Regions from separate parts of the Caballeronia sp. LZ024 genome, predicted to be linked through region 1. Evidence: predicted binding sites of a transcription regulator. Region 1 holds the regulator's gene; the other holds the start of a gene.
What was found. The regulator FliA, encoded in region 1, starts transcription of late flagellar genes. The targets are predictions, from matches to a motif close to CTAAAGTTTNNNNNNNNNNNGCCGNTA.
Positions count from the first base shown of each region.

Region 1 (7,901 bases):
GTCGAAGAGCATTCCATCGTCGGGGGTCTGGGTAGCGCGGTTGCCGAATACAAGACGGCGTTGCGCCGCGCGCCGCCGCAACTCATCATCGGTCTGCCCGACCGCTTCGACAAGGCAGGCGACTATCGCTATCTGCTCGAAAAGCACGGGCTCGTTGCGCAGCAGATCGCGCAACGGATCCGCACGTTCATGGACGGCGCCGACGACTGAGCAGGCTGTCGCTGTCGCGCTGTCCGGTGAACGGAGGCGCGGCAGCTTGCGCAGACGCAGACTCGCGCGAAAGCGCAAAAAAACGCGGACCGCTCGGAGTGGTCCGCGTTTGCGTTTAAGGCAAGGTTGCTGGGGTAGGCCTGCGTATTCGAGGCCGCGTGGCGCTTACCCCGCGTTCGCCTCGATGATCGAGACAATGCGTGCCTGCTGTTCCTCGGTGAGCGTCGGGAAGATCGGCAGGCACATCACCTTGCTGGCGGCATCGGCCGCGACGGGCAAGTTCGCGCGCGGCGCCGATGGCAGACCGCGGTACATCGGGAAATCGGAGATCAGCGGGAAGAAATAGCGGCGCACCATGATGTCCTGCGCGCGGAACGCCTCGAACAGTTCGTCGCGCGAAAGCGGATAGTCGTCCTCGACGAGGATCGGAAAATACGAGTTGTTCGATTCCTGATCGACACAAACGGGCAGCAGACGGATGCCGCGCACGCGCTCGAGTCGAGCGGCGTAGCGCTGCGCGACAGCGCGCCGCCGCGCGAGCGCATCGTCGATATGCTGGAGTTGCAGCATGCCGAACGCCGAATTGATCTCGCTCATCTTGCCGTTGATGCCGGGCGCCACGACCGTGGTTTCATCGACGAAGCCGAAGTTCTTCAGCCGGTCGATGCGCAGCTTGGTCTTCGCATCCGGGCTGATGATCGCGCCGCCTTCGAACGTGTTGAAGACCTTCGTCGCATGAAAGCTCAGCACGGAGAGGTCGCCCGCACGCAGAATGCTGCCTGCTTCGGTGCGTACACCGAACGCGTGCGCGGCGTCGTAGATGACCTTCAGGTTGTACATGTCGGCGATGCGCTGGATCGCGTCGACATCGCACGGGTGCCCATAGCAGTGCACGGGCAGGATCGCCGTCGTGTCCTTCGTGATAGCCGCTTCGATTTTCGCGGGATCGAGATTCAGCGTGACGGGATCGACATCCACGAAAACAGGCTTGATGCCGTTCCACATCAGCGAGTGGGCGGTCGCGACGAACGAATAGGGCGTCGTGATCACTTCGCCGGTGATGCGCAGCGCCTGCAGCGCCGTGACGAGCGCGAGCGTGCCGTTGCTGAAGAGCGACAGGTGCGGCACATCGAGGTACTCGCAGAGCGCATGTTCAAGCCGTTGATGGAACGGGCCGCCGTTCGTCAGCACCTTGCTTTCCCAGACCTGCTCCAGATAGGGCAGAAACTCCTCCAGCGGCGGCAGATGCGGCTGAGTCACGAAGATGCGCTCATGCTGCTGCAGGGCAAGGACGGCTTCGTGGGGCAGGCTGGCATTCATGATGGCGCTCGTCAATTCGTTGTCTCGTGGTCTTGCGTCAGTTGCGCGCTGGCGTCCATGCTGGCCGGCGCCTCGAATGCCGACACGGTCAGACGAGTTGGCAAATTATGCGGCGGGAGACAGGTCGTTAAAGCATCGAAGTGATGCCCAAACATCCACCTGTTTGCGCGAATGGACCGGCATGTTTCAAAGGAAACTTCATGCTCGGGCACGCCGGGTCGATACAGGTCGGCCAGAGCGCCATCAAGCCGCCGACTCGGGCGAGTGTCAGCACAAAGAACGCAGGGTTCCGCCACATGAACATCGCCAGCATTCCCCCTTCGCGCAAGGGTCATCCGTACTACATCATGGCCCCGGACTATCGGGAAACGTCGGCGGGTATCGTCGTCATGCACACGCTTTGCGATGTGCTCAATCGCGACGGCTATGAGGCGTACATTGCCGGCACGACCGTGGTGAACCCGCAGTTCGACACCCCGCTGCTCACGCTCGAAGTGCAGACGTTGCACCGTGCGCAGGGGCGCACGCCGATTGCGGTCTATCCGGAAGTCGTGTCCGGCAACCCGCTGAATGCCGAAGTGTGCGTGCGCTACATTCTCAACCGCATCGGGTACATCAGCGGAAAGCCGCTCAACGAGGGCAAGGACGACCTGTTCTTCTATTACTCGGAGAACTTTCTCGGCGACGCGAAGAAGAGCGACGTCGATTTTCTCTTTCTCCCGGTGCTCGATACGGAACTGTTCAAACCCGACCCGGCGCGCACAAAGGACAAGACCTACGTCTTCCAGTACCGCTATCCGCTGGACAAGATCGACTTCTCGCTTTTTCCGGCCGGGACCGAGTTGCTGTCGATGGCGAATCCGGTGTCGCTGCCCGAACTGGCAAAAAAACTTCAACGGGGACGCGTGCTGTACTCGTATGAGCTGTCGTCCGTCTGTCCTGAAGCGATGATGTGCGGCTGCCCGGTCATTTTCCTGCCCGATGGCGGTCTGACGGAGGTGCCCGACCAGTTCGCATTCGGCGCCAACGGCTCGGCGATGTCCACCGAGAAGAACGGCTTCGCACGGGCACTCGCCACCGTGGACACGGTTTATCCGACCGTGCTCGCCATGAGCAAGGTGTTCCGGGCGCAGCTTCCCGTGTTCCTGGAGAAGACGCAGCACGCGGCGCGCAAAACGAGCCTGCACCGCGGTTCGTCCGACACGGCATCGTCGCAGGCAGAGGTGGCGCAGCCGCCCAAGCCGATCATCGCCGTACTGACGACGGAGCCCGTCACGCACCGTGCGGTCAGCGCGCGCCTCGCGCGGCCGTTCGAGCTGCTCGCGGATCACTGGCAACTGAGCTGGCCGGTGCAGGACAACGCAGGCACCCTCGGCCCCTTCAACATGCTTCTGATGCAGCGCCGTTTCCCGATGGTGGTTCCGCCGCAACAGCTGGAGCAGTTGTTCTCGACGGGCAAGCCGGTCGTCTACGAGACGGACGAGCCTATGCACGATCTTCCCGCCGACCACCCGTTGCACTTCATGAGCCGGCAGACCGCGCCGAAGACCGAGTACGTCATGCGCCGCGCGCATGCGCTCGTGGTGTCGACGCCCGCACTCGCGGATGCGCTGCGGCCTTACAACGCCAACGTCCATGTGCTGCCGACGAGCGTCGACTTCGAGCGCTTCTACAGTCCGGTGCGCATGCATGGCGGCAAGGTGCGCATCGGCTTGATGGGCTCGGCGATGAAACCGTGCAACTTTGCGTTGATCGAACCGGCGCTGAACGCGATTCGCGCGCGCTTCGCAGGCGACGTGCAGTTCGTGTTCGTCGGCGCGCTGCCGCCCGATGCGTGGATGGGCCACGAAGACGTCACCATGACGGGCACGTCCGGATCCTATGCCGCGCATGCCGCCGCGTTGCGGCAGCTCGAACTCGACCTCGCGCTCATGCCGCTCGCGGCATCGGCATCGGTGGATGGCGGGCTGCGCACGGAGTGGCTGGAATACTCGGCAGCGGGCGTAGCGACGGTCGGCAGCGATCATCCGGCCTACAACGAACTGGTGACGAACGGCTGCTCGGGCTTGCGTGTGCCGTCGGAATCGACCGATGACTGGATCGACGCGGTCGCGCGCCTCATCGACAATCCCGCACAGCGACGCGGCCTCGCCCGCACCGCACAGGCCATCGTGTACAAGAGCGGATCGACGCAGTCGCAACTGTCGCGCTATCACGAGGTCTATCTGCGCTGCCTGGGGCTAAATCCCGGCAAGGGGTCCGTCCCCGCCCCGGAACGGATTCCGGCCGTGCTGATCCTCGATCCGCAGGGTGACGCGCAGAAGGTTCAGCACAGCCTGAGGCTGCACGCGGATGGCCCGCACAAGGACCATATGACCGTCGTGCTGACCACACAGCAAGGCGCTCTGCCCGAATGGGGCGACGATCTCCGCTATCTGCAGGCGACGGCGAATGAGTTCCCCGGGGCGATGGAGAAGATCTGCGGGCACGACGAATTCGACTGGCAGGTGGTGACCGAAGCAGGCGTCGCGCTGCTTTGATTGCCCCGGACGGGACCGCAGCGCGATCGCACGTTCCCGTTTTGTCTTGTTGCGAACTCAGGTGGCGGCGATCCAGATCGTCCCTCACCCGAACCCCATCTGCGCCAACCCTCTGCGATACGTCACCGACATCCGGTGGCGCTCCTGATGCAACCCCGCATCGAGCGCGAGCGTCAGCGCTCTCGGCCGTGGCGACGCCACGTAGCCCGCCCATTCGACCCGGCGCCATCTTCCTGCGCTTCGCCGCCAGCGGCCGCTTCACGCGATAACCGTCATCCCTCATCGCGCCGCCCTGCCCTCGATCTCGCTCATCGCGCTGAAGCATCCGCAAAAAGCGCCGTTAATCACCTGTCCGAGATGCATTCCCGCACGATCCACAGCAACATGCAAAAAGTTGCAAAATATCGGTCGTCGAAGACGATCATCGCGACGGGGCCGCAAAACGACAATAGCACCACAGGTAAAGACGCGCGCAAAAGACCATCGCAGGAAGCAATCACCACCAGGGGTTCAGTATGGAGCAGGCGCATCAACCGGCACGCCGGGCCTATGCCTTCGCATGGTCCGGCAACCGGAATCCCGAACGCGAGCAGGCCATGCTGCGTATCGGGATGGGAGCGGCAGTTCTGCTGGCTTATGCGGTCTATGCATGGCAGCACCCTTCGGCAAACGCATCGCTGATCACGCGGATGATCGCGCTCTACGTCTCTTACGGCGCCATCACGCTGTGGCTCGTCATCCGGATGATGTCGCTGTCCAACGTCCGGCTCGTCATCACCACCATCCTCGATCAGGCGCTGCTCGGCGCCATGCTCTTTCTCTGCGGCACGCTCGCTCTGCCGCTGCTGTGGGTCGTCTTCTGGTTTCTGATCGGCTCGGGATGCCGCTATGGCAAACGCACGCTCGCCATCTCATGCGCGACGGCGCTCATCGCGATCATCGCGCTGGCGTTGTGGCAGCCGTGGTGGGTGGCGAACCGCGCCGCCGCGCTCGGGCTCGCCTTGAGCGTGCTGGGCGTGTCGGTGTATCTGAGCGTGCTGGTCGACAGGCTCGGCAGCGCGAATCGCGTGCTGGCGCGGCAGGCATCGACGGATCCGCTCACGGGTCTGTTCAACCGTTACGCGCTGGAACAAGCCGTGAATCGCGCGATGTCCGCGCCCGAAGCCGTCGACGCTCATACCAGCGCGTTGCTGTTGATCGATCTCGACGGCTTCAAGGAAGTGAACGATACCTACGGCCACGCGGTCGGCGATGTGCTGTTGCAGTCGTTCGCGCAATTGCTCGCGCGGCGTATGCGCAAGACCGACACCATCGCGCGGCTGGGCGGCGACGAGTTCGTCGTGCTCGCGCGCGACATGCGCGATCGCAGCGCGGTGCTCGCGCTGACCGATGGCATTCATTCGGCGCTTGCCGATCTGACTTTAGTGCAGGAACGGCCGGTGAGCGTATCGGCGAGTATCGGTGCCTGTTTGCTTTCCGGCGCCGCGCAAGCCCATGAGGCCGGTATCACCGCGGTGCTCAGGGCCGCGGATCGCGCGATGTATCGCGCAAAGAGTCTCGGCGAAGGCAAGACGGTGTTTGCCGAAGCGCATGACTTCGAGATGCATTGAATGTTTGCGAGCGCGCTGGCAAATCGAAGCGCGCGCGGCCTGACGCCGCGCTTGTTCGCTCAACTTTCCGGCATCGGCGCGCTTTGAAGCGGGCCGCCGCACGTCATTCACTCAGGCGCGCGGCCCCGATTCGGAACGCCGCGCGCCTTTACAACGTCGACGCTCAGGCTTCCACGCTCGACCACGCCAGTTCGCGCAGCTTCGCGCGCAGGCGGGCGACAGCCTGGCTGTGCAACTGGCACACCCGCGACTCGCTCACTTCCATCACCGCGCCGATTTCGCGCAGATTCAGGCCTTTTTCGTAGTAGAGGCTCATCAGGAGCTTCTCGCGTTCGGGCAGCTTGTCGATCGCATCGACCAGCGCCGAGCGCAGACTGCCGTCGAGCAGCGCGGACAGCGGGTCCGATCGGTCGACGCAATAGCGGTCGAGGAACGGCTCGTCGTCGGCGGAGCGGTCGAAGTCTTCGTAATAGATGAGCTGGCTGCCATGCAGGTCCTGCAGCATCGACTGATATTCGTCGAGCGGCATCTTCAGATGCTCGGCGATTTCGGTCTCGCTCGCGGAGCGGCCAAGCGACTGCTCGACCTTGTGCACCGCCGATTCCACCTCGCGCGAGGTCTTGCGCATGCTGCGCGGCAGCCAGTCGTTGGCACGCAGCTCGTCGAGCATCGCGCCGCGAATGCGCTGGCTCGCGTAGGTCTCGAACTGCGCGCCCTGATCTTCCTTGTAGCGATTCGCGGCGTCCATCAGGCCGATCATGCCGGCCTGGATCAGGTCGTCGAGATCGACGCTCGCCGGCATCTTCGCGACGAGCTGGAGTCCCAGCCTGCGCACGAGCGGCGCGTAGCGCGTCAGCACTTCGGATTGCGAGAGCTTTCCCTGGGCGTTGTACATCTTGATCCCCTCTTTCCCTATGTCACATCGACGCCGTGCTGCTCAACTCGTGAGCGGCCGGGGTCCCGGCGCGGTATCCGGACTGTTCGTCCACCGCGCCCGTCATTGCTGTCATGCCTCTTTCGATGTCGTCCCGCCGGAATGGCGCGGGCCGCATCGGCCAGTGCAAAAGTTCTGCGGCAATCTGCCGGTAGTCGCGCGCAGCCGGTGTCGCCGGAAAGGCTTCGACGGCACAGCGCGCGAGTTCCCGCGCCCGCGATACGCGCGCATCTTCCGCGACGTATCCCGCCTGTGCGAGCGACACGGCGAGATACCGGCTCGCGACACCCGACAGGTTTTCAAACGCGGTGGCCGCGTCGGTTGCGTTCTGCACGTGATTCACGAGCACGCGAAACTGCCCGATAGCGTGCGCGTAGTGCAGGCGCTTCATGCATGCGTAAGCTTCGGTGATCGCTGCCGCTGCGACGCGGGTCACGATCAGGAAGTCGTGCGCCTGCGCCGCGAGCGACGACAGCGCACCATTGCGATCGAGTTGCGTGTCGATCAGCACGATGTCGGCGGGGCCGTCGAGCAGTGCCCGGCACTGGCCCGCGTCGTGGCTGATGCGTTCGTCGCGCGGCGCCGCCAGGAGCGAAAAGCCGAACGGCGTGCGCGTCACCGCGTCCTGCAGGAAGCGCCGGCCCGACATCACCGAGGCGAGCGCGCCCGTATCGTTCAGACCGAGCATCTTGCTGAGCGAGCCGGCGTTCTGGCGCTCGTCGATCACGAGGACGTCGCGGCCGTGGATCGCGAGGGCCGCGGCGAGATTCGCCACCGTCGACGTGCAGCCGATGCCGGCCGGCCCGCCGGCCACCGCGACGACGCGCGATCCCGCGTTCGTCAGAAGCCGTCTCAGACCTTCCGCCTGATCGAGCACGAACTTATCCAAAGTGAACCTCATGCAGTTCGGTGGAAGCACGCGCCGACAGCGCGGACAGCAACGCGGGCACTTCTTCGTCCTGCGGCACGAAGGGCGACCCGTCGCGCGGAATGCAGAACGCGCTCTTGATCAGGAAACGCTTGGTCGCGACGTACAGGTTCTCCGGCACCTTCTGTCCCGTCGATACGTAATGCACGGGCAGCTTGTAGCGGATCACGGTGTCGAGCACGCCGCCGAGGTTCGTGGCTTCGTCGATCTTCGTCAGGATGCAGCCCGCGAGCGGCGGCTGGTCCGGCGTGCTCTGGTAAGCCTGCACGACTTCGTTGAGCGTGTCGCCGTGGCTCGTCGCGTTCAGAAGCAGAAGGCGCTGCACCGGATGACCGGCGCCGCACAGCATCGTGATCTGG
Region 1 is NZ_JARUXL010000001.1:3,316,971-3,324,871, reverse strand. It holds gene QCE48_RS15045 (transketolase C-terminal domain-containing protein) at 1-210, shown strand, start outside; gene QCE48_RS15040 (DegT/DnrJ/EryC1/StrS family aminotransferase) at 376-1,530, opposite strand; gene QCE48_RS15035 (glycosyltransferase family 4 protein) at 1,731-4,070, shown strand; gene QCE48_RS15030 (GGDEF domain-containing protein) at 4,667-5,680, shown strand; gene QCE48_RS15025 (RNA polymerase sigma factor FliA) at 5,844-6,575, opposite strand; gene QCE48_RS15020 (MinD/ParA family protein) at 6,598-7,503, opposite strand; gene flhF (flagellar biosynthesis protein FlhF) at 7,496-7,901, opposite strand, start outside.

Region 2 (7,901 bases), 3.1 Mb from region 1:
TGGTCGACGAAGGCATCGAGGATCGAGAACGATGTGCGCTCGTCGGCGGTCCAGCCGAACACGTTGCCGCCGAAGACGAGCGGCGCGACCTGCAGGTCCGAGGTTCCAATGGTGCGTTTTTGCATGAGGGCTCCGGTAGCGATGGGACGGACGAAAAAGCATACGCGCGAATGCCCGCGGCTGCTGGCGCGCGCCGACGGCCGGGCGGCCGGGGGAATCGTACGAACAGGGGCGCTTTTCCAGTCCAGTTCAGCGCTTCGCTTACCGGGACGCACGCCGATAATTCCGCAACATCCCTGTATTGCCGAGACCATGAACGCACCGAACGAATTTAGCGGATCGAACGAGCCGTCTGCCCGCAGAACGCGCACCGAAGAACAGGAGATCGATCGGGACCTCGCGCAGGTGCTCGAGGCCGCCATCGAGCGGCATCAGACCTTGCACCTCGACGAGGCCGAATCGCTGTATCGCCTGATACTCGACGCGCGGCCCGCGCACGCCGACGCCAACTTCAACCTGGGCATACTGACCGCGCAGCGCGGCCAGTACGCGGCGTCGGTGCCGTTCTTCGAAACCGCCATTGGCACCGACCCGACGCAGCACATCTACTGGGCCAACTATATCGACGTACTGACGCGCAGCGGTCAGGTCGCCGCGGCGAATCTCGTGCTCGACCTCGCGCGCACGCAAGGCGTGAACGGCCCGGCGATCGACCGGCTCGCCGCGGACCTGCGCGAGGCGACCCAGGAGCGCGAAGCCGTCGCGACAGCCGATGGCCGCACGTCGCCCACGCCCCAGGAACTCAGCCAGCTGCGCGCGCATTATTCCGCCGGACGCATCGAGGAAGCCGTCGCGCTCGCGCGCACGCTCGTCGCGCGCGATCCGGCGTTCGCGTTCGGCTGGGAGATCGTGGGCGTCGGTTCCGTCAAGCTGATGGATCTGAAACGCGGCATCGCCGCGCTGCGCCGTCTGCTGGAACTGCGGCCCGATTTCATCGACGCTCGCCGCATCCTCGCGGACGCCCTGCGTCTGGGCGACAAGTTCTTCGAAGCCGAAGCCGAGTGCCGCACGATGATCGCGCAGGACCCGAACTATGGCGAGGCGCACCGCATCCTCGCCATGACCCTGCGCTCCACGCTGCGTCTCGACGACGCGCAGGCGGCGTGCCGCCGTGCGATCGACATCGATCCGCGCTCGGCGCAGGCTCACGACACGCTCGGCGTCATCCTGCTGGACCAGGGTCTCATCGACGAGGCCGAGGCGCATCACCGGCGCGCGATCGAACTGAAGCCGAACGTCGAAAGCGCGCACGAGAACATGCTGTTCTGCCTGACGCACAAGGACGACATCGATCCGAAAGCGCTTTTCCGGCAGCATCTGTACTTCGCCGAGCAATGCGAGAAGCCGCTTCTGCGCACCTGGAAGAAGCATCGCAACGCCATCGATCCGAACCGCCGCATCCGCGTCGGTTTCGTGTCCGGCGACTTCAACAAGCACCCCGTCGCCGTCTTCATGGAGCCGGTGTTCCGCCATCTGGCGAACGATCCGAGCGTGTCCGTGCACGCCTACTACAACCGCTCGGTGAACGACGAAGTCACGTATAGGCTGCGTCTGCTCGTCGAGCGCTGGCACGACATTTCCGGCCTCACGGATGGCGCGCTCGCCGACAAGATCCGCGCGGACGGCATCGACGTGCTGATCGACCTGTCGGGCCATACCGGCTACAACCGGCTCCTGACGTTCGCGCGCAAGCCGGCGCCCGTCCAGGCGACCTGGATGGGCTATCTCGGCACGACCGGCATGACGTCGATGGATTACTACATCGCCGATCGCTTCTATGTGCCGCGCGAGCAGATCGACGGCCAGTTCACCGAGAAGATCGCCTATCTGCCTGCGTTCGCGGCCTTCCAGCCGTCGGAAGCCGCGCCGCGCGTCAACGCGCTTCCCGCGCTTTCCAACGGTTACCTCACGTTCGGCAGCTTCAACCGCTTCAACAAGCTGCGTCCGCGCACCATCGCGCTCTGGTCCGAACTGCTGCGGGCGCTGCCGGACGCCCGGCTGATGATCGCCGGCATGCCGCGCGACAACAGCCACACGATTCTCACCGACTGGTTCGCCAAGGAAGGCGTCGATGCGAGCCGCATCGAGTTCCGCCATCGCGCGCAACTGGAAAGGTATCTCGCCCATCACCTCGACGTCGACATCGCGCTCGACACGTTCCCCTACGCCGGCGGCGTGACCACGCTGCAGGCCATGTGGATGGGCGTGCCGACGCTTACCGTCCCGGGCGACCTGATCGCGAGCCGCGGCAGCATCTCGGCGCTCTCCCATGCGGGGCTCGACGACTTCGTCGCGAAGGACAGCGCCGACTTCGTGGCTAAGGGTCTGGCGCGCGCTGCCGATATACAGGGGCTCGCGGAGATTCGCGACGGCATGCGCAAGCGTTGCATGCAGTCGCCGTCGTTCGCGGCGGACACGGTGGCCGCGGGTTTTTCGCGCGCGGTGCGCACGATGTGGCAGCGCTGGTGCGCAGGCGAAGCACCCGCCACGTTCGACGCCTGAGGCGTCGGCAAAACCGTCCGCCGCGGTCCGGTTCGGGCTGTCCGGCGTGCGATCCGGGTGGGCGGCGACAAACGTTTGCCCCCTCGGAAGCCGCGCGGCATAAGGCTTCTTTGACATTCCACAGGCAAATGCAACGAGATGCCTAAAGTTTGCCAAAGGCGGGCCGAAAACCTAAACAAGCGGCCAGACAAAACGACGGACGCTTCCGCCACAAACGGCTTTGTCAACAGACGAAACACCTGCCCGGCCTCATTGGAGAACTAACATGATCGGTATTAACAGCAACATCAACTCGCTGGTCGCCCAGCAAAACCTGAATGGCACGCAGAGCGCCCTGTCGTCGGCGATCACGCGCCTTTCGTCGGGCAAGCGCATCAACAGCGCAGCCGACGACGCAGCAGGCCTCGCCATCGCTTCGCGCATGACCTCGCAGATCAACGGCCTGAACCAGGGCGTGTCGAACGCCAACGACGGCGTGTCGATGGTCCAGACGGCATCGAGCGGTCTCAGCCAGATCACGGACAACCTGCAGCGTATTCGCCAGCTCGCCGTGCAAGCATCGAGCGGCTCGCTCTCGACGGCCGACAAGACCTCGCTGCAAAAGGAAGTGACGCAGCGTATCAGCGAAATCAACCGCATCTCGTCGCAAACGACGTATAACGGCACGAACCTGCTCGACGGCACCGCCGGCAGCAAGACGTTCCAGGTCGGCGCGAACGTCGGCCAGTCGATCACGATCGACCTCGGCACGGGCGCAAACGTCTCGGCCCTGTCGCTTGGCGGCAGCAACCCGCAGAAGGGCACGGTCGTCGGAACGGTCGACGGTCTGTCGCTGAACGCTTCGGGCGCCAACGTCACGACGGGTGCTTCGATCACCTCGATCAACGTGATCGCCGACGGCAATGGCGGCTACACGTTCACCGACCAGGACAACAAGTCCCTCGGCGACGGCACGACCTCGGCAACCCAGTCGTTCAATTCGTCGAACGTATTCGGCAACCTGACGAGCGCTGGCAGCATCTCGCTCAACACGACCAACGTGCCGTCGGCCACGACCGCACAAACGACGGAACTCGCGACGCTGAACGCGAACAGCAAGCCGCCCCAAGTGTCGGAGATCGACATCAGCGGCACCGACGGTGCATCGTCCGCGATCGAAGCGGTCGACAACGCGCTCAACTCGGTCAACGCATTGCAGGCACAGCTCGGCGCCGTGCAGAACCGCTTCAGTTCGGTAGCCGCCACGCAGACCGCGCAGGCCACCAACCTGTCGTCCGCTCAATCGCAGATCACCGACGCGAACTTCGCGCAGGAAACCGCGAACCTGAGCAAGGCGCAAGTGCTGCAACAGGCAGGCATCTCGGTTCTGGCGCAAGCGAACTCGATGCCCCAGCAGGTCCTGAAGCTCCTCGGCTAAGCATCGTCACGGCCATGACCGGCGCGCGAGCCGTACCGCGCGCCGGCCGAAGTACACCGGGAGGCTTGCCTCCCGATCGGCATTTCTGTTTTACGCATCACATCGTCATTTCTGAGCAGGCATTCCTCAACCGATCAGGCACACGCCAGGAGCGGAGTCATACATGTCCACGGTAGCAACCACGTCGGCGTCCACAGTCGACCCGAACAGTGCAGTCCAGCAGGCCGCCCAGTCGATCATCAGCGGCTCGACCAATTCGTCGATGGACGTGAACTCCCTCGTTACCGCGATCGTCAATGCCAAGGTGGCGGGTCAGACCGACGCGCTCACCTCGAAGCAAACCAAGGACAACACGCAACTCACCGCGGTCGGCACGCTGAAATCCGTGCTGTCGCTCTTGCAAAGCGCCGCCAGCTCGCTCGCCGACGGCACCACGCTCAACGCCTTCACGGCGACCGGCAGCGGCAAGGGCCTGACGGGCACGGCAAGCACCGGCGCGGTGGCGGGCAGCTACGCCGTTTCGGTGAGCAACATCGCCACGTCGCAATCGATCACCTCGGGCGCGTTCAGCAGCACGGCGCAGCTCGGCACGGGCACGATGAACCTGTCGATCGGCGGCAAGAGCATGTCGGTCAACATCGATTCGACCAACAACACGCTCGCGGGCATCGCTTCCGCGATCAACTCGGGCACGGGCAACCCCGGCGTCACGGCCACCATCGTCAACGGGACGGACGGCGCGCACCTCGTGCTGCGCTCCTCGTCGACGGGCCAGACGAACGGCATCAACGTGACGGTCACGCCGACCACCGACAACGGCCTGAGCAATCTCAACGTCGCGACCACCTACACCGCCGCCACGACCTCGAACGGCGTCACGACGCCCGCGCAAACCGCCGTCAATTCGTCGAACTGGACGCAAACGACGGCCGGCATGGACGCCAATTTCACGATCGCCGGCACGGCCGCAACGAGCTCGACCAACACGGTCACGGGCGCGCTGACGGGCGTTTCGCTGACGCTCACCGCCGATGCGGTCGGCACCACGCAGACGCTCACGGTCGCGCAGGACACGACCGGGCAGCAGACCGCCATTGACGGATTCGTCACGGCCTATAACAACTTCATCAGCACGGCATCGTCGCTGACGGCTTTCGATTCGACGCAAAGCGCGGGCTCGCAGGGCGGCGCGCTGCTCGGCGACTCGATGATGAACATGATCCGCAACACGCTGTCGAGCACGATCAGCAAGGGCGTGGGCGTGGGGGCGAACCAGGTCAACCTCGCCTCGATCGGCATCACGCTGCAGCCCGACGGTTCGCTGAAAACCGACGAAGACGCGCTCAAGGCGGCGCTGACGAGCAACCCCGGCACGGTCGCCTCGCTCTTCAATTCGACGACCGGCGTCGCCGCGACGTTGAACACCAGCCTGACGTCGTTCCTGCAGACGGGCGGCATCATCGATACGCGCACGACCGCGCTCAACGCCGACCTGCAGAGCATCGCCGATCAGCAGACGCAACTGACCGCCTACACCGCGCAGCTCACGACGTCGTACAACGCGCAGTTCACCGCGCTCAACACGCTGATGTCGCAGATGTCGAACCAGTCGAGCTATCTCACGCAGCTCTTCGGCGGCACCAACAGCGCCGGCGCGATGGCAACCAACAAGTAACCGGGAAGACGAGCAATGAGCCAGCACGAACTGATTCAGCGAGCCTGGGGTTTGACCGGGGACATCGAAACGGCCGTGGCGGACTGCGAATGGACGCGCGCGGCGGAACTTGCCGAAGCGCGTGCGCCGCTCCTGATGTCGCTGCAAGCCGATCAACCCGCCGACGCGCTCGCGACGATCCGCAAGATCCAGTCGAGCATCGAAGCGGTGACGCAGGCGGCCGCGATCGCGCAGGAAGCGCTCGTCGCGAATCATCGGCGTTCGATGGAGCGCGCGAGCGCCGCGAGCCGCTATCAGCAGGCAGCGCGCTTCTAAAGTTTTTCCGGCGAGCGCCGATAACCTGAATAACAACAACAAGAACGACGCGTCGATGCACGGCGCAATGCTTCGCTCTTGATGCCCGCCTCGGCGGGCATTCTTATTTGTGCGGCCGCTTTTTCAGCGCCCGAGCGTCAGCGTGAGATACGCACCGTACAGCACGCCGTTGCCGAGCAGCGCCCACAACACCACGCCATTGCGCCGCGCGTTAAAACGCAGCCAGAGCGCCGCGGCGAGCGTGATCAGCACGCCCGTGAGCACTTCGATGCGTGGCTCCCAGGGCGTCAGCATGATGCCGATGGCCGGCAGCAGCGTGCCCTGGAACACCATCGCGCCGGTGATGTTGCCGAACGCGAGCGTGTCCTTGCCGCGCCGCGCCCAGAGGATGCTGTTCACTTTCTCCGGCAGTTCGGTGGCGATCGGAATGATGATCAGCGACAGCAGCAGCGCCGATACGCCCAGCACCTGCGACACGCCTTCCACGCCGTGAATGAAGCCCTTCGCGCCGCCGACCAGAAGCGCGATGCCGATGGCGAACTGCAGCACAATCGTCGCAAGCGAAGTCGGCAGGCCGAGCCGCGAGACGAACAGCCGTTCGGGCGCCTCGGTGCCGTGCCCGCTTTCGACGAGTCCCGCCGACGCCCTGAACGTCGATATCACATACACCACGTACACGCCGACGAGACTCGCCGCGAAGAGCGCCCGCACCTGCCAGGCGTGGTGCGGCACGAACATCGCGCCCGCCGCGATGGCGAAGGCGCACAGGAAGAAGTTGAGATCGCGCGTGAAGCCGCTGCGCTCCGGCGCAATGACGCCGCGCATGCCGCGCGACTTCAGGATCGCGAGCGTCATCAGGCAGGTGGACAGCGTCGCGAGCATGAGCGGCGCGCCGAGAATCGCGCCGACGCCGATTTCCTCGTTGACCGCCCGGCTCGCGGTGCCGCCGAGCAGCGCGATGATCGGCACGGTCGTTTCGGGCAGGGCCGTGCCGACGGCGGCGAAGAGCGAGCCGGTCACGCCTTCGGAAATGCCGAGCCGCTCGCCGAGGTGTTCGAGCGCGTTGGTGAAGAGTTCGGACGCCACGAGAATGACGGCCAGCATCAGCGCGAGTTCGATGAAAAGCGTCGTCATGCGGCACCTCGCGACGAGGCGTACACGAAGAGATTCGCGCGGGTGACGGCGCGTGCGGGGGATTGTTTTATGAGTTCTGGGGACACGATGATTCCACGGTCGGACGTCAGCGAACCATGATGCATCGCACGCCGTCCGACCAGGAACGACACGATGCATCAATGGTCTCGCCAAACCGAACGGATGAACTCGCGGTCGAACGCGCCACGGCTGAAAAGCCGAGGATGTTGACGCGTTCTCCTTCCGAAGGCGGAAGGAAGGCTACTCCCCAAAGACGGGGAGAAGTGTAGCCCGCGCGCCACGATTCGGCAAGGCGCGTCTCGCGGCGGGCATATGAATATGGCGATCCGATCGTTGTCGCCAAAGGTCGCGTTCGATAATCTACCGGCGCGGGCGCGCGGCTTGCATCCGGCTTCGCGCGTCGTCGTCGAACGATAACGAACGTAACGATCAATCGACCTTCAAGGTCTCGGGAGAACTCATGCGCCCACTCATGCGCTTCAATATGCTTGCGGCCGCCGCGCTCGTCGCCATGCCGGCACTCGCCCTGGCGAAGCCGCTTACCGTCTGCACCGAATCGAGCCCCGACGGCTTCGACGTCGTGCAGTTCAATTCGCTCGTCACGACCAACGCGTCGGCGGACGTGATCTTCAATACGCTCGTCTCCTACGACGAAGCCGCGAAGAAGGTGACGCCCGCGCTCGCGCAAAAGTGGGACGTGAGCGACGACGGCCTCACCTACACGTTCCATCTGCGACCGAACGTGCAGTTCCAGAACACCGAGTATTTCAAGCCCAC
Region 2 is NZ_JARUXL010000001.1:181,133-189,033, reverse strand. It holds gene QCE48_RS00860 (aldo/keto reductase) at 1-125, opposite strand, end outside; gene QCE48_RS00855 (tetratricopeptide repeat protein) at 313-2,562, shown strand; gene QCE48_RS00850 (flagellin) at 2,828-3,979, shown strand; gene fliD (flagellar filament capping protein FliD) at 4,143-5,654, shown strand; gene QCE48_RS00840 (flagellar protein FliT) at 5,670-5,969, shown strand; gene QCE48_RS00835 (sodium:calcium antiporter) at 6,093-7,103, opposite strand; yybP-ykoY riboswitch at 7,209-7,385, opposite strand; gene QCE48_RS00830 (ABC transporter substrate-binding protein) at 7,597-7,901, shown strand, end outside.
Region 2: a site for FliA is predicted at 2,705-2,731, ahead of QCE48_RS00850 (flagellin). Genes of this name have one in related genera too.